4 regions of the Rhizobium pantanalense genome follow, and region 4 is predicted to be linked to each of the others. Evidence: predicted binding sites of a transcription regulator. Region 4 holds the regulator's gene; each other region holds the start of a gene.
What was found. Region 4 encodes PhoB, which activates phosphate uptake and scavenging genes when phosphate is short. Its sites were predicted from a motif close to TGTCATNNANCTGTCAT; they were not measured.

Region 1: PH558_RS04380 (DapH/DapD/GlmU-related protein) is a predicted target of PhoB. The motif match lies at 2,102-2,118, and genes of this name have one in related genera.
Region 2: PH558_RS29220 (DUF1045 domain-containing protein) is a predicted target of PhoB. The motif match lies at 2,569-2,585, and genes of this name have one in related genera.
Region 3: pstS (phosphate ABC transporter substrate-binding protein PstS) is a predicted target of PhoB. The motif match lies at 1,932-1,948, and genes of this name have one in related genera.

Annotation. Positions count from the first base shown of each region.
Region 1 covers NZ_JAQJCH010000001.1:920,060-923,811, reverse strand. Annotated here, with positions in the region: gene ligA (NAD-dependent DNA ligase LigA) at 1-236, opposite strand, end outside; gene PH558_RS04385 (CDP-diacylglycerol diphosphatase) at 582-1,322, shown strand; gene PH558_RS04380 (DapH/DapD/GlmU-related protein) at 1,430-2,062, opposite strand; gene recN (DNA repair protein RecN) at 2,203-3,752, opposite strand, start outside.
Region 2 covers NZ_JAQJCH010000014.1:92,025-95,776, reverse strand. Annotated here, with positions in the region: gene phnN (phosphonate metabolism protein/1,5-bisphosphokinase (PRPP-forming) PhnN) at 1-583, opposite strand, end outside; gene PH558_RS29225 (alpha-D-ribose 1-methylphosphonate 5-triphosphate diphosphatase) at 580-1,719, opposite strand; gene PH558_RS29220 (DUF1045 domain-containing protein) at 1,735-2,421, opposite strand; gene phnE (phosphonate ABC transporter, permease protein PhnE) at 2,612-3,752, opposite strand, start outside.
Region 3 covers NZ_JAQJCH010000006.1:484,111-487,862, reverse strand. Annotated here, with positions in the region: gene pstC (phosphate ABC transporter permease subunit PstC) at 1-707, opposite strand, end outside; gene pstS (phosphate ABC transporter substrate-binding protein PstS) at 784-1,755, opposite strand; gene PH558_RS18325 (cupin domain-containing protein) at 2,071-2,421, opposite strand; gene PH558_RS18320 (O-acetylhomoserine aminocarboxypropyltransferase) at 2,554-3,752, opposite strand, start outside.
Region 4 covers NZ_JAQJCH010000003.1:140,383-144,134, reverse strand. Annotated here, with positions in the region: gene pstB (phosphate ABC transporter ATP-binding protein PstB) at 1-334, shown strand, start outside; gene phoU (phosphate signaling complex protein PhoU) at 386-1,099, shown strand; gene phoB (phosphate regulon transcriptional regulator PhoB) at 1,131-1,814, shown strand; gene PH558_RS10065 (GcrA family cell cycle regulator) at 2,008-2,535, opposite strand; gene PH558_RS10060 (aspartate aminotransferase family protein) at 2,961-3,752, shown strand, end outside.

The DNA.
Region 1 (3,752 bases), on a different contig from region 4:
GATGGCGCGGCGCCGACACGCCGCGACGGGCTGTCGGCGCGAATCAATGCAGGAAACCGCGCCTCGATCGCGTCGTTGCGTCGCTTCAGCGCATCATACTCGGCATCCGAAATCTCCGGCGCATCCTTGCCATGATAAAGCGCGTCATTGCGCGCGATCTCTGCAGCCAGATAGGCAAGCGCCGCGGCCGCTTCCTCCTCGGTCAAATCCTCGACGGGCTTCTGTTCGGTGCTCATGAATCTACACTCCCCGATTTCGAAGATGTTTTAGAGCACTTCCCCGAAAAGTGCGAAGCGGTTTTCAGCTCGGAACACGTAAAAACAAAGGAAAAATCTGCAATTCAATTGCCGGGCCGATAAAGGTGGCAGCGCTGCTCACGACAACTTTACGCCATGATCTGTCGTCCTTGGTGTTACAGATGCGGGAGGTATCGGCGTCCAGATAGCCCCGGTGGAATTCTCTATCCAATTCCTGGGGCAGCGGCTCTTCCGCGTCTATCGCAGGGGATTTAAGGTAGGCTATATTATGAGAACCACATCTCTGGAAATGATTGGATCATCGGCAGAAATTCGAAATCACGCATGAAGCACCGTCTTACCGTTCTCTCTATTTTCCTCGTTATTGCAGTCTTGATCATGAGCTCATTCGTCAGCCGCTCCGCTTTGGGGCTGGTCGTCAGAGCTTGTGAGATCAACTCCACCCTGACAGGGTCGCCATATCCGTGCCTCAAGATAGTCCAGTCGCAGGATCCATTGTCTTCGTATGTTGTTCTTCGCGAGCCGGCTGACAAAGAGCGCACCATTCTTGCACCGCTCGCCGACGTCCCCGGCATCGAAGACCCACGCCTTCTGGCCACGGGAGCGCCGAACTATTTTGAGGAAGCGTGGAAAGAGCTATCAGCAATCGATCCGCGCACAACGAAGGTTTCGAGACAGAATTTTGCCCTGGCGATAAACGCCGCCAGTTGGCGCACACAAGATCGACTTCATATCCACATGGGGTGCGAGACGCCTCGCTTTAGGGCTTTGTTGAAAAGCCATGCGACAGAAATTGAAAGTGGCCGGTTTACGGACTTGAAGACCAGAGCTGGTTGGTGGGCAACTTTCCATACGGCCGATGACCTTTCGAATTTGAACCCGCTGCAGCTCGTCGCAGATGGTGTCGATGGTGCCCGTTCAAATATGGAAAACGTCGTGGTCGGCGTCTTTGGCGCTGCATTGCCCGACGGGCAGCATGGTTTCTATATTCTGGCGAGAATAAACGAGGCCCACAAATCCCGTGGCTCCGCGGAGGACATGATCGATCCCAAATGCCGGCTCTGATGCATGTCGCTCAGAAGTTCGGGCGGCGGCCGAACTCATTCACAGCCTACCGTCCGATTTTGAAGATGAGCCGGCCAACGCCGACCACCCAAGTCGTCAGACCTGGATCAGGACCAGCGCTCGCAAAAGGCTTCGATGTCGCTTGACTGAAAATCGGCAAGCCGCTCCATGATGGTTTCGAAAGGCCAATCCCACCAGGCGATGGACGTCAGTCTTTCTGCGATGATTCGCGTGAAGCGCTCTCGAATGAACTTGGCGGGAATACCACCGACGACAGTATATGGTTGGACATCTTTGCTGACGACCGCGCCTGCTGCAAGCACGGCGCCGTCTCCAACCTTTACGCCTGGCAAAACAATCACGCCATGACCAATCCAGACATCGTTGCCAATGACAGCGCGATCTTCCTTTCGCCGATCGAAAAAGGCGTGGTCCCGCACGGCGCCCTCCGCGTAATATTCCGGACAATAGGTGAAGCGATGCATGGACGGGCGGTCCATCGGATGATTGGGAGCGCCAATTCTGACCTCTGCCGCAATGGCGCAGAACTTTCCAATCGTTGCGTCGCCGACAATGCAGCGCGGTCCCAGGTAAGAGAAATCTCCGAGTTCGGCAGTGTGCAGAGATGTGTCCGCCAAAATCTCACAGCATCTGCCGATGCTCGAATCCCTTACGTTCGCCGTCGGGTGGATGACGGTTTCTGCGATTTTTGGGCGATTGGGCTGTGCGGTTGAGTGCATTGACAGTCTCCGGATTCTGGGCCTGCCTAACCGGGGACGATGAAGGATGTATGACGCAAGAGCGTCGAAAAACCGAAGCAAGATGTCCGCTACGAGCAAGCCGTTGCCGGCATCTGCCTCCGACAACATCGCAGGAGATATCACCCGTTACCGGCCAGCAAGCGCTTGGCGGCCGCCCTCGCCTCTTCGGTTACCGAAGCACCGGCGAGCATGCGGGCGATTTCCTCGGTGCGATCCTTCGCTTCCATGGTGGCGACGCGTGTGGAAATCTTTTCCGAGCCGTCCGCAACCGGTCCCTTGGAGATCAGCAGATGCGTTGCAGCACGCGCCGCAACCTGTGGCGCGTGGGTGACCGACAGCACCTGCACGCGATCGGAAAGGCGCTTCAGCCGCTGGCCGATCGCATCGGCCACCGCGCCGCCCACGCCAGTGTCGATCTCGTCGAAGACAAGGGTCGGCGCCGAGCCGCGGTCGGCAAGCGCAACCTTCAATGCCAGAAGGAAGCGCGACAGCTCGCCACCGGAGGCGACCTTCGTGATCGGTCCCGGCCGCGTGCCAGGGTTGGTCTGCACGTGAAATTCGACAACGTCGATACCGTCGGCCGTCCCGGCCTCCGGATCGCTTGATATCTCCACCATGAAACGCGCACGCTCGAGCTTCAGGGCCGGCAGCTCGGTCATAACGGCCGCTGCAAGCGTTTCACCCGCATGGCGGCGCTTCTCCGACAGACTGCGCGCGGCGACGTCGTAATCCGCCTTGGCGGCGGAAAGCTCGGCAGCAAGGCGCGCCAGCCGCTCTTCGCCAGCGTCGAGATCGGCGAGATCCGAAATCATGCGCGCGGCCAGGGCCGGCAGTTCCGTAACCGGTACGGAATATTTACGCGAGGCACCCCGCAACGCGAAGAGGCGCTCTTCGACACGCTCAAGTTCGCGCGGATCATATTCCGTTTTGCGGAGTGCTGCCTCCACTTCCATCTGTGCGTTGGACAGCTGATCGAGAGCGGCATCGAGCAGCGCCACGGTATCTTCGAGCAAACCCGGCGCTTCGTGGCTCTTGCGCTCCAATCGGCGCACCAGCGATGCGATATGCGGCACGGGCGATGCGTTGCCATTGAGGAATTCGGAAGCCTCAGCGATATCGCCGGCGATGCGCTCGGCCTTCATCATCCGCGAGCGCTTCTCAGCCAGCTCATCCTCCTCACCATCCTGTGGCGAGAGCTTCTCCAGCTCCTCGACGGAGGCGCGGAGATAGTCCGCTTCACGCGCTGCCTTCTCGACCTGCTCGCGATGCTTCTTCAAGGTGCGCTCGGTATCGCGCCAGATTTTGTGCAGCCTGCCGACCTCCTGCGCCTCTTCGGCGAGGCCGGCAAAGGCATCCAGCAAGGTACGGTGCGCGTCGGTATCGACGAGCGCTCGATCGTCGTGCTGACCGTGAATTTCGACGAGAAGCTGGCCGATCTGGCGCATGAGCTGCACGCTGAGCGCCTGGTCGTTGACAAAGGCCTTGGTCCGGCCATCAGCGGACTGCACACGGCGGAAAATCAGATCGCCGTCATCGTTGATGCCATTTTCGCGCAGGAGCTTGCGGGCCGGATGCTGTGTACCGACGTCGAAAACCGCAGTCACCTGGCCGCGATCCTCGCCATGGCGCACAAGCCCGCCATCGCCGCGCCCGCCAAGGGCCAGCGACA
Region 2 (3,752 bases), on a different contig from region 4:
GCACCGAAATAATGGCGCGTTCCGCTTCTCCGAGCGTGCCGCTATTGTCGATATCGGCGACGTCGTAGCTGCCCTCGACAGTCAGCGAGCTTCTTTCCAGCCGCTTCAGCACGTCTTCGCGGCTCTCGCGTCCACGCGCCATCAGCCGCTCGGCAAGCACTTCGCGCGTCGCCGTGACATTGATGATCTTCAGCCGCGGAAATGCGCTCTGGAAGTGATGCAGCGCCGAGCGCGAGCCATTGGCGATGACCAGATTGCCTTGTGCAAGCTCATCGAAGACGTCGGCTGGAATGCCGTATTTCAGGCCATGCGCTTCCCAGGAGACGGCGAAGGCGCCAGCCAGCTCCATTGCATCGAAGTCGGCCTCGGAAACACTTCTGTGGTCCTCGTTGCCGGCATCGCCGTCGCGGGTGATGACGCGGCGGACGAAGTGCACATCGGGCCGGCCGGCAAAATGCTGGGCGGCCAGGTTCATCAGTGTATCCTTGCCGGCGCCGCTCGGCCCTACGACGACGGCGAGCGTGCCCGCCATCGGAACCGCCAGGCCGACATTAGCCGGCTTGATATTGGCGTCCGCGCTCATGCGACCCGCCGTCCTTCTCGCCAGACGGAGCGCGTGATCGGCACGCCATGGTCGCGACGAACGCGCACCAGATCGGCCCGCAAGCCCTCTGCGATGCGGCCGCGGTCGTTGAGGCTGACGGTCCTTGCCGGCGTCGCAGTCACCATGGCGATCGCCTGAGGCAGCGAAATACCCTCGACTTCATCCGCGAGGATGAAGGGCGCATGCAGCAGGCTGAGCGGTACGTAATCGGAGGACAGCACGTCGAGGACGCCAAGCTCAGCGAGATCGCGAGCGGCGATATTGCCCGAATGCGACTTGCCGCGCACGATGTTCGGCGCGCCCATCAGCACGCTCATGCCGGCGCCATGGGAAGCCTTCGCGGCATCGATGCTGGTCGGGAATTCCGCCAGGCGAACACCGTAGTTGATGGCTTCGTCGACATGGGCGAGCGTCGCATCGTCATGGCTGGCAACGGTGATGCCACGTTCGGCGCAGACCTTGGAGATCGCGTCGCGATGCGGCGTGGCATATTTGGCCGATTCCTCCTGGCGCTTGGCGACGAACTTGGCAAAGGCTTCATCGCTGAGCCCGCGCTTCTTCTGATAGTAGAAGATATATTGATCCATGGTCTGGAACTGGCGCTGGCCCGGCGCGTGGTCCATCAGCGAGACCAGGCGGACGTAAGGGTCCTTCTCGAAATCCTGGAAGTGGTCGAGCACGTTGTCAGAAGAAACTTCGCAGCGCAGATGGATCAGGTGATCGGCGCGCAGGCGATCTTCGCTTTGGGCGGCTTGGATGGCGTCTGCCATGTCGCGCATCTCGCCCTTTTCGAAACCGCCGTCTTCGTCCGAGCCCATGCGCAGGCAGTCGAATACGGTGGTGATGCCCGAGGTGACAATCTGGGCATCATGCGCCTGGATTGCTGCCGTCTTGTTCCAGCGGACGCCCGGACGCGGGGAATAATGTGCTTCCAGATGGTCGGTATGCAGCTCGACCAGACCGGGGATCAGATAATCGCCCTCGAAATCTTCGCCGATATCGGACTTGCCTTCGGAGATGGCGGCAATGCGACCGTCGCGGATCAGCACGGAGCCCTCGACGATCTTGTCTTCGAGGACGATGCGGGCGTTGGAAAGGACGGTTTCTTTGGTCATATCGGCTCTTTCATATTAGGCGCCGGCAAGCGGCAGCCAGGAACGGACGGTAAAGGGAGCGCCACGCTGTTCTTCGATAAAGACGGCGAGGCCGGAAACGTCGAGCGGTTTGCCGTTATGGTCGGCGAAGCGCTCGCGCAGAACGTCGTGCATCTCGGCCTGGCGCTCGGCCGGAACGCGCCCAGTCAGCGTCATGTGGAAACGGAACTCGTCATTGACGTAAGGATAGCCCCAGCGCAACAAATTGGCGCGCTGCGGCTCGGTGAGACCCTCCGGCTTACGCCGGGCAATGTCATGCTCCGAAAGCGGTGCGCGGAACGGCTCGAAGGTTTTCACCACACGGGAGGCAAAATCCTGCAGCGGCTGGTAGAGCGAGCCCGGCACCAGCGCGAAGAAATGGCCAAGCTGGCCAAGCACCAGCTCCGGAATGATGAAAGCCTTGGTCTGCGAGGCGAATTCGGCGGCAACTTCGAGGAGATCGCGCTCGGTCACCGAAGCGGCCAGCTCGAACGGCGCCTTCAACGTGGCATGGAAGCCATAGCGTCGCGGATCGGCCGTCAGCTCGGTATGGCCTTCCGGCAGCGGACCCATGGCCTTGTCGGAAAAAATCTCACCGGAAAACGCATCGCGGCCAAGCCAGCGGGCGGCAAGCGATGTCAACGGATCGTCTTTGGGCGGCGTGAAATAGAGAGCATAGCGCAAGGCTGCATTCCTTGGAAAAATCGGCTGCGCGGGACACTGTTGGGTGATTTGCTTCAAACCGCAAGAGCAGCAAGGCAGCAACGGTTCGAATCCGGCTAAAGCCGGCCTGACCGCTACGGTCTTGCCGGCCTGCGCTACCGGATTCCCGTGACAGAATGATGATGCGGAACGATTTTTTTCCCGTTCTTTTTTATTTCGCTCTCGCGCCCATCAGCCGCGAGCGCAGGGCGTTGGATGCTGCGTCGAACAGGAAGACAACGATGAGGATCAACAGCACCATATAGGCGACGTTTTCCCAGTTGGAATTGGTGCGCATCGCTTCCCAAAGTTTGAGGCCGATGCCGCCCGCGCCGACGGCGCCGATGATGGTCGCGCCGCGCACGTTGGATTCCCACTGGTAGAGTGTCTGGCTGACGATGACGGGCACGATCTGTGGCATGATGCCGTAGCGATGCACGAGAATGGTCGGCGAACCGGTGGATTTCACGCCCTCGCGCGGCTTGTTGTCGATGTTCTCGAGGCCCTCGGAATAGAGCTTGCCAAGCGTGCCCGTCTCGGTGAGGAAGATCGCGCCGCTGCCCGCGAGCGGGCCGGGGCCGAAGGCGCGGGTCAGGAACAGCGCCCAGATCAGCATGTCCACCGAGCGCAGGAAATCGAAGAAGCGCTTAAGGATCTGGTTGACGAGGCGGCTCGGCGTGATGTTGCGAGCCGCAAGGAAAGCGAGCGGGAAGGCCGCGAGCGAGCCCAGCAGCGTGCCAAGGAAGGCCATGACGATGGTCTGGAACAGCTTGGTCCAGACGTCGCCATGCTGCCATGCGCCATTGTTCCAGATATTGTCGAAGGCCAGCGAGAGATTGGACTGAGCAGGATCGAGCCGCGGCCCTGAAACGATCAGGCTGATGACTTCGCTCGCCGGCTTGTCGAAGAAGGGCGAATGCGTATCGAAGACGAAGTTGGCCCAGCCGATGAACCGCTTGCGGATCTTCACGCGGTCGGTGGAAATGCTGGCATCGCCTGCAAAGCCGAGATTGACCACAATATTGTCGTCATAGACAGTCATCCAGCTGGGAACGGGCTCGGAGCCGACGATTTTCGGCACATCGCCAGCAATATCGATTGGAATCGTGATGCCATGCGCGGTCACGATGGCCTGCGTTTTGGTGACGGTTACCGTGCGGCTCGTGCCGCTGACGGAAACGGTCATGCTGCCATCGGGGTTGGTCTTCACCCAGTCCGGGTTCGGATTGTCGCCCAAGGGCGAAAAGCGCGGATATTTGATGCTGATCTTGTCGCCGGAGATGCGGAATTCCGGCTGCACGTCATAGCTCACC
Region 3 (3,752 bases), on a different contig from region 4:
CCGCGGCGTGTATAGGGGATCAGGATGTGGCGGGCCACTTCCCATGTGGTCATGCCCATGCCGTAGGCGGATTCGCGCAGCATCGGCGGCACGGTGCTGAACACGTCGCGGGAGATTGCGGTGATGAACGGCAGGATCATGACGGCGAGCACGAGGCTTGCCGTCAGCAGGCCGACGCCCGGGGCCGGCGGCTGGAACAGCAGGCCGATCACCGGCACCTGGCCGACCGTCGCGATCAGGAAGGGCAGGATATAGTTCTGCATCAGCGGCACCAGAATGAACAGCCCGACGATGCCGTAGATAATGGAGGGAACGCCCGCCAGAAGCTCGATGGCCGTGCTGATCGGACGGCGCAGGCTGCCGGGGCAAAGTTCCGTCAGGAATATCGCGATGCCGATGCCGAGAGGAACAGCAATCAGCATGGCGATGAACGAACTTACAAGCGTACCGACGACGGCAGGCACCGCGCCATAAATATCAGCCGGCGCGCTCCACTTGGTGCCCCAGAGGAACGACAAGCCAAAGGTCTGAAATGTGGGCAAGGCATCGATGACAAGAACCACGAGGATTGCCAGCAGCAGAAGCACGACAAGAACAGCCGAGCCAAGCGTCATCAAATAGAAAATCCGATCCTGTATCCGGAATTTTCTAGTCGCGGCGGAGGTATTCACAGCCTGAAAGCCCGCCATCTGAGTCGCGTCAGCCATCGATTTCCCCTTGTCCTGTCACGAAAGGCGGACAGGGAAATACCCTGCCCGCCGCAACTTTCTCGCCTAGCACAAATTACTTCGTGCCGAAGTCCGTCTTCCAAGACTTCTCGACGATCTCGACAACATTGTCCGGGACCGCGAGATAAGACAGGGCGGTCGCGTCCTTCTGGCCATGCTCATAGGACCACTTGAAGAACTTCAGTGCCTCTTCGTTCTTAGCAGCATCGGCCGGCTTCTTATAGAGCAGAACCCAGGTCGAGGCAGCAATCGGCCAGCTCTTTTCGCCCGGCTGATTGGTGATGATCAGGTTGAAGTTCTTAGCCTTGGCCCAATCGGCGTTGGAAGCTGCAGCCTTGAAGGTTTCCAGGCTCGGCTCGATAACCTTGCCGGCAGCGTTCTTCATCTTCGCGAAACCGATGTGGTTGGCGACGACGTAGGAATATTCAACGTAGGAGATCGAACCAGCCGTCTGGTTGACCGTGGTGGAAACGCCTTCCGAACCCTTGGCGCCGAAGCCAACAGGCCATTCAACAGCCGTGTTCGAGCCAACCTTTTCCTTCCACTCCGGCGAAACCTTCGACAGGTAGTCGGTGAAGTTGAAGGTCGTGCCCGAGCTGTCGGCGCGGTAAACGACGGAGATCGGCGTGGATGGCAGCTTCACGTCCGGGTTGAGAGCCTTGATGGCTGCATCGTCCCACTTGGCGATCTTGCCGAGGAAGATGTCGGCCAGGGTCTTGCCGTCGAGAACAAGTTCGCCCGGCTTTACGCCTTCGACATTATAGGAAACGACGATGCCGCCGGAGATCATCGGGAACTGGGCAATGCCGTTCTTCTCGAGGTCGGCATCGCTCATCGGCTTGTCCGAAGCGCCGAATACGATGGTCTTGTCGAGAAGCTGCTTGATGCCGGCGCCCGAACCGACCGACTGATAGTTGACGACATTGTTCGTCGCAGCCTTGTAGCCTTCGGCCCACTTGGACAGAACCGGAGCGATGAAGCTCGAGCCGGCGCCCGTGATGTCGGCAGCCGAGGCCGAAACGGACATGGCCGCGATGAAGCCTGCAGTCAGGCAAAGCGAACGAAATTTCTGATTCAACATGATTGAACTCACTTCCCAGAGTGATGAAAGGGATGGCGGGCAGGAGCTGAGCACGAAGTATCCCATCGGTTAGGAACCCCACCTCGACCTCCTGACGACAGTGATGGCTCTAATGCCGCATTGTTTCAGTTTGATGACAGTTTAATGAAGCAGCGGTGACACAACCTACAGCAAGCATGGCGGCCATTGCGTAGCCACAGGGAAAGGCTCGCGTCCTTTCACAAAGCAAGGCGATCTTCACGTTTTGAATCAAGATCATACTCAAAGGCGGATTACATAGTCCTTGCGAGTCGTTTCAATAACTTCCCATGTCCCCTTGAAGCCCGGCTTCAAGATCATGCGATCGCCTGCGCGCAAATGAAACGTCTCGCCGTCATCGGCTGTCACAATGGAATAGCCGAAGAGAATGTTGAAATACTCCCACTCGTCATAGGCGATCTTCCACTTCCCCGGCGTCGCCTCCCATATGCCAGCGTAAAGGCCGCCTTCGGTCTCATCGAGACTCCAGGTTCGGAAGGTTGGGGCTCCCGAAATGAGACGGTCCGCCGCGGGCTTTCCCGCCTCGGGCTCCACGCCATCGACATTCAGTTGCACATAGGTTGTCACATACATCTCCCGTCGGTCACACTTCGCAAGACCAAAAAAGTCCGCGACTGCCGTTGGCGATCGCGGACCGAAACAAGCATGAAATTCACTTCGGTCAAAGTGGCCGGCAAGCTTTTTCCGCTTTCTGCGGGCCAGTCCTCAGACTTTCGCCAGCGCCTGCTCCAGGTCGGCGATGATGTCCTTGACGTCCTCGATGCCGATGGACAGACGTACGACATCCGGGCCGGCGCCGGCGGCAACCTTCTGCTCATCGGTCAACTGCTTGTGGGTCGTCGAGGCGGGATGGATGACGAGCGAACGCGTATCGCCGATATTGGCAAGATGCGAGAAGAGCTCCAGGCCTTCGACCAGCCCCTTGCCCGCTTCATAACCACCCTTCAGTCCGAAGGTGAAAACGGAGCCCGCGCCCTTTGGTGAATAACGCTGCTGTAGGGCGTGGTTCGGATCGTCCTCCAGGCCGGAATAGTTGACCCATGCCACCTTCTCCTGTGCCTTCAACCAGCGTGCAACGGCAGCCGCATTGTCGGAATGGCGCTGCATGCGCAGCGGCAACGTCTCAATGCCCGTCAGGATCAGAAAGGCATTGAACGGCGAGATGGCCGGGCCGAGATCGCGCAGGCCCAGCACCCGGCAGGCGATGGCGAAAGCGAAATTGCCGAAGGTCGCATGCAGCACGATGCCGTTATATTCCGGACGCGGTGAAGACAGCATGGGATAATTGCCCGAGGCGGACCAGTCGAAAGTGCCGCCGTCGACGATGATGCCGCCCATGGAATTGCCATGGCCGCCGAGGAACTTCGTCAGCGAATGCACGACGATATCGGCGCCATGCTCTAGCGGCCGGATGAGATAGGGGCTCGCCAGGGTGTTGTCGACGATCAGCGGCAGGCCATGCTTATGTGCGATGGCTGCGATCGCGGCGATATCGACGAAGGTGCCGCCGGGATTGGCAAGGCTTTCGATGAAGACGGCGCGGGTGCGGCTGTCGATCTGTGCTTCGAAGGTCGCAGGATCGGCGGAATCGGCCCAGCGGACCCGCCAGTCGAAATTCTTGAAGGATTGCCCGAACTGATTGACCGAGCCACCATAGAGCCGCTTGGCCGCGACGAAATTGTCGCCCGGCTGCATGATGGCATGGAAGACGAGGAGCTGGGCCGCATGACCGGAAGCAACCGCGAGGGCCGCGGTTCCGCCCTCAAGGGCAGCCACGCGCTCTTCCAGCACGGCCTGCGTCGGGTTCATGATACGCGTATAGATATTGCCGAACTGCTGCAATCCGAACAGAGCGGCTGCATGATCCGCATCCTGAAAGACGAAGGATGTCGTCTGGTAGATCG
Region 4 (3,752 bases):
CCATGACGCCGGCACGAGCTTGTCGGGCGGTCAGCAGCAGCGTCTGTGCATCGCGCGCGCCGTTGCCGTCAGCCCGGAGGTCATCCTGATGGACGAGCCGTGCTCGGCGCTCGATCCGATCGCGACCGCCAAGGTCGAGGATCTCATCCACGAGCTGCGGGAGAATTTCACCATCGTCATCGTGACGCATTCCATGCAGCAGGCAGCCCGCGTCTCGCAGCGTACCGCAATGTTTCATCTCGGCCACCTGGTCGAGGAGAACGACACCGATAAGATGTTCACCAATCCCGACGATTTCCGCACGCAGGATTACATCATGGGCCGTTTTGGTTGATGATGGCAGGCGCGCGGCTCCTTTCACACAGTTCACTTTGAGGATAGAAAAATGGTCTCCACTCACATTCTGTCAGCCTATGACGAAGACCTGAAGTTCCTGACGCGCCGCATTGCTGAAATGGGCGGCCTGGCCGAGCAGATGGTTAGCGACAGCGTACGCGCTCTCGTCAACAGCGACGCGGCTCTGGCCCAGAAAGTCATCTCCGACGACGTGGTTCTCGACCATGCCGAGCGCGAAGTCGGTGACAAGGCGATCGTCACCATCGCCCGCCGCCAGCCGATGGCAGCCGACCTTCGCGAAATCATGGGATCGATCCGCATCGCTTCTGACCTGGAGCGCGTCGGCGATCTCGGAAAGAACACCGCAAAGCGCGTCATCGCCGTGCAGGGCACTGGCGTCCCCCGCCGTCTCGCCCGCGGCATCGAGCATCTCTCCGAACTGGCGCTGAGCCAGCTCAAGGAAGTTCTCGATGTCTACGCGACCCGCTCGCCCGATAAGGCGGTGTCGATCCGCGAACGTGACGAGGAAATCGACGCCATGTACACCTCGCTCTTCCGCGAGATGCTGACCTACATGATGGAAGATCCGCGCAACATCACCACCTGCACGCATCTTCTCTTCTGCGCCAAGAACATCGAGCGCATCGGCGACCACGCCACCAATATCGCCGAGACGATCTATTACATGGCGACAGGTGCTCAGCCCGAAGGCGAGCGCCCGAAGGACGATACCGCCAATACCGTCGGCGCAGTGACGGAATAATCTGGAAGCGAAGAAAGGAGACCATAGGCGCATGGTTCCGAGAGTTGCTGTTGTAGAAGACGAGGAAGCGCTCAGCGTTCTGCTGCGCTACAATCTTGAGGCCGAAGGCTTCGAGGTCGACACGATCCTCAGAGGCGATGAGGCCGAGCTGCGTCTCCAGGAGCGCATCCCCGATCTCCTGATCCTCGACTGGATGCTCCCCGGCGTATCGGGCATCGAGCTCTGCCGCCGGCTGCGTATGCGGCCGGAGACGGAGCGACTGCCGATCATCATGCTGACGGCCCGCGGCGAGGAAAGCGAGCGCGTGCGTGGGCTTTCGACCGGCGCGGACGATTATGTCGTCAAGCCGTTCTCGACGCCGGAGCTGATGGCTCGCGTCAAGGCGATGCTGCGGCGTGCCCGCCCGGAGGTTCTCTCCACGGTGCTGCGCTGCGGCGATATCGAGCTGGACCGAGAAACCCATCGCGTCCACCGCAAGAGCCGCGAAGTACGGCTGGGGCCGACGGAATTCCGCCTGCTGGAATTCCTGATGTCCTCGCCCGGCCGCGTCTTCTCGCGCTCGCAGCTGCTCGACGGCGTATGGGGTCACGATATCTACGTCGACGAACGCACTGTCGACGTCCATGTCGGCCGCCTGCGCAAGGCGCTCAATTTCTCCAATATGCAGGATGTCATCCGCACCGTTCGCGGCGCGGGCTATTCCATGGAAACCTGAGCGGTTTGCCGCTCGGGTATCACTAAAGCATGTCGCGCAAAAGTGCGTAGCGGTTTTGCGAGAACGACATGCGCCAGACGGAAAACCTAAAGCACGGGAAGCGAATCTGAAAGATCGTGACGTGCTTTAAATAGCGGCGGAAATAGAAAAACGGGCCTCGATGGGCCCGTTTCTCATTGTCTTGCTGTGACTTTCAGCCGTTGTTGCGACGGCGGTCATGCACCGGCTGGTATGCCATGCGCTGATGATAGGTGCAGTACGGCGAAGAATCCGGGCTGTCATTGCCGCAGAAGTGGAAGTCGTCCTTCAGCGGGTCGCCGACCGGCCACTTGCAGGTGCGCTCCGTCAGTTCCGTCAGGCCGAGGCGGCGAGAGATCGGAACGACGACGTTCGATGCCGGACGATACTGGATTTCATTGACGGAATCGACCTCGATCTCTTCCTTCAGCATGGTTGCGCCCTGCTGGCGGGCGACGACCGTACGGGTGGCAACGCGCGATCCGTAGGTTGCGGTGCGGGGTGCTGCTGCGCTGCGCTTCGGCGTGCGCGCCGCGGTTGCCGTGCCGCCCGCCTTCGCTCGGCCAGGAAGGTTCAGGCGGTGCACCTTGCCGATGACGGCATTACGGCTCACGCCACCGAGCTGCGCAGCGATCTGGCTGGCGCTCAACCCTTCGGACCATAGCTTTTTCAGCTTCTCGACGCGTTCGTCTGTCCAATTCATGCCCTGTCTCCGCTGTCGCGTTTCCGATGGCAGAATCCCTCACCATTGCCTCGCATGGGAACGAGGCGCGAAACGCTCTAAAATTGTGGTGACTAGTTCCGCCGCATGCAGTCTAGCAATTGCTTTTTAACCTAGTGTGAGGCTGACTCCGTGACAAGAGTCGCGAGAATCTTGAGGAATCGATTTCGAGGTTTTCCCCAACTTGCTGCCCAGGCGTGGCATTTCTGCAATAGGCGCGGCTGAACCTATCTCTTTTGCCCGCAAGCGCTATCTCGCACCTGCTAAAGCGCCAGTTTTGTTGACATCGCGGTGCAAAACATCAATAGTGCCCAGGCCGCCGCAAGGCGGCATTTTTGATTTTTTCGGACCCGTTTCATCAAATGGAAGCGATCGGTCCTTAAAGTTGTGATCGAGGAGATATGGCCATGGCCGAGACCACGCCGCTTTATGACACCTATATGCGCGCTCCGTTACGGTTCGAGCGAGGCGAGGGCGTGTGGCTGGTCACCGAAAATGGCGAGCGCTACCTCGATTTCGCAGCCGGCGTCGCGGTCAACTCGCTCGGTCACGCTCATCCCCATCTCGTCGCCGAATTGAAGGCCCAGGCCGACAAGGTCTGGCATCTGTCCAACCTTTATGAGGTGCCTGGTCAGGAGAAGCTGTCGAAGCGGCTGACGGAAGCGACCTTCGCCGACAAGGTGTTCTTCACCAATTCAGGCGCCGAGGCGCTGGAATGCGCCATCAAGACGGCGCGGCGCTATCAATTCGCCAAGGGGCATCCCGAGAAGTTCCATATCATCACCTTCGAGGGCGCCTTCCACGGCCGCACCATCGCGACCATCGCCGCAGGTGGCCAGGAGAAGTATATCGAGGGCTTCGGGCCTAAGGCACCGGGTTTCGATCAGGTGGAGTTCGGTGATCTCGATGCCGTGCGTGCCGCCATCACGGATGCGACGGCTGCGATCCTGATCGAGCCGGTCCAGGGCGAGGGCGGCATTCGTCCCGCGACCAACGAGTTTCTGCGCGGGCTGCGTGAGATCTGCGATGAGCACGGCCTGCTGCTGATCCTCGACGAAGTACAGTGTGGCGTCGGCCGCACGGGCAAGCTCTTTGCCTACGAATGGGCCGGCATCAAGCCCGATATCATGGCGGTCGCCAAGGGCATCGGCGGTGGCTTCCCGCTCGGTGCGTGCCTTGCGACGGCGGAAGCCGCTTCC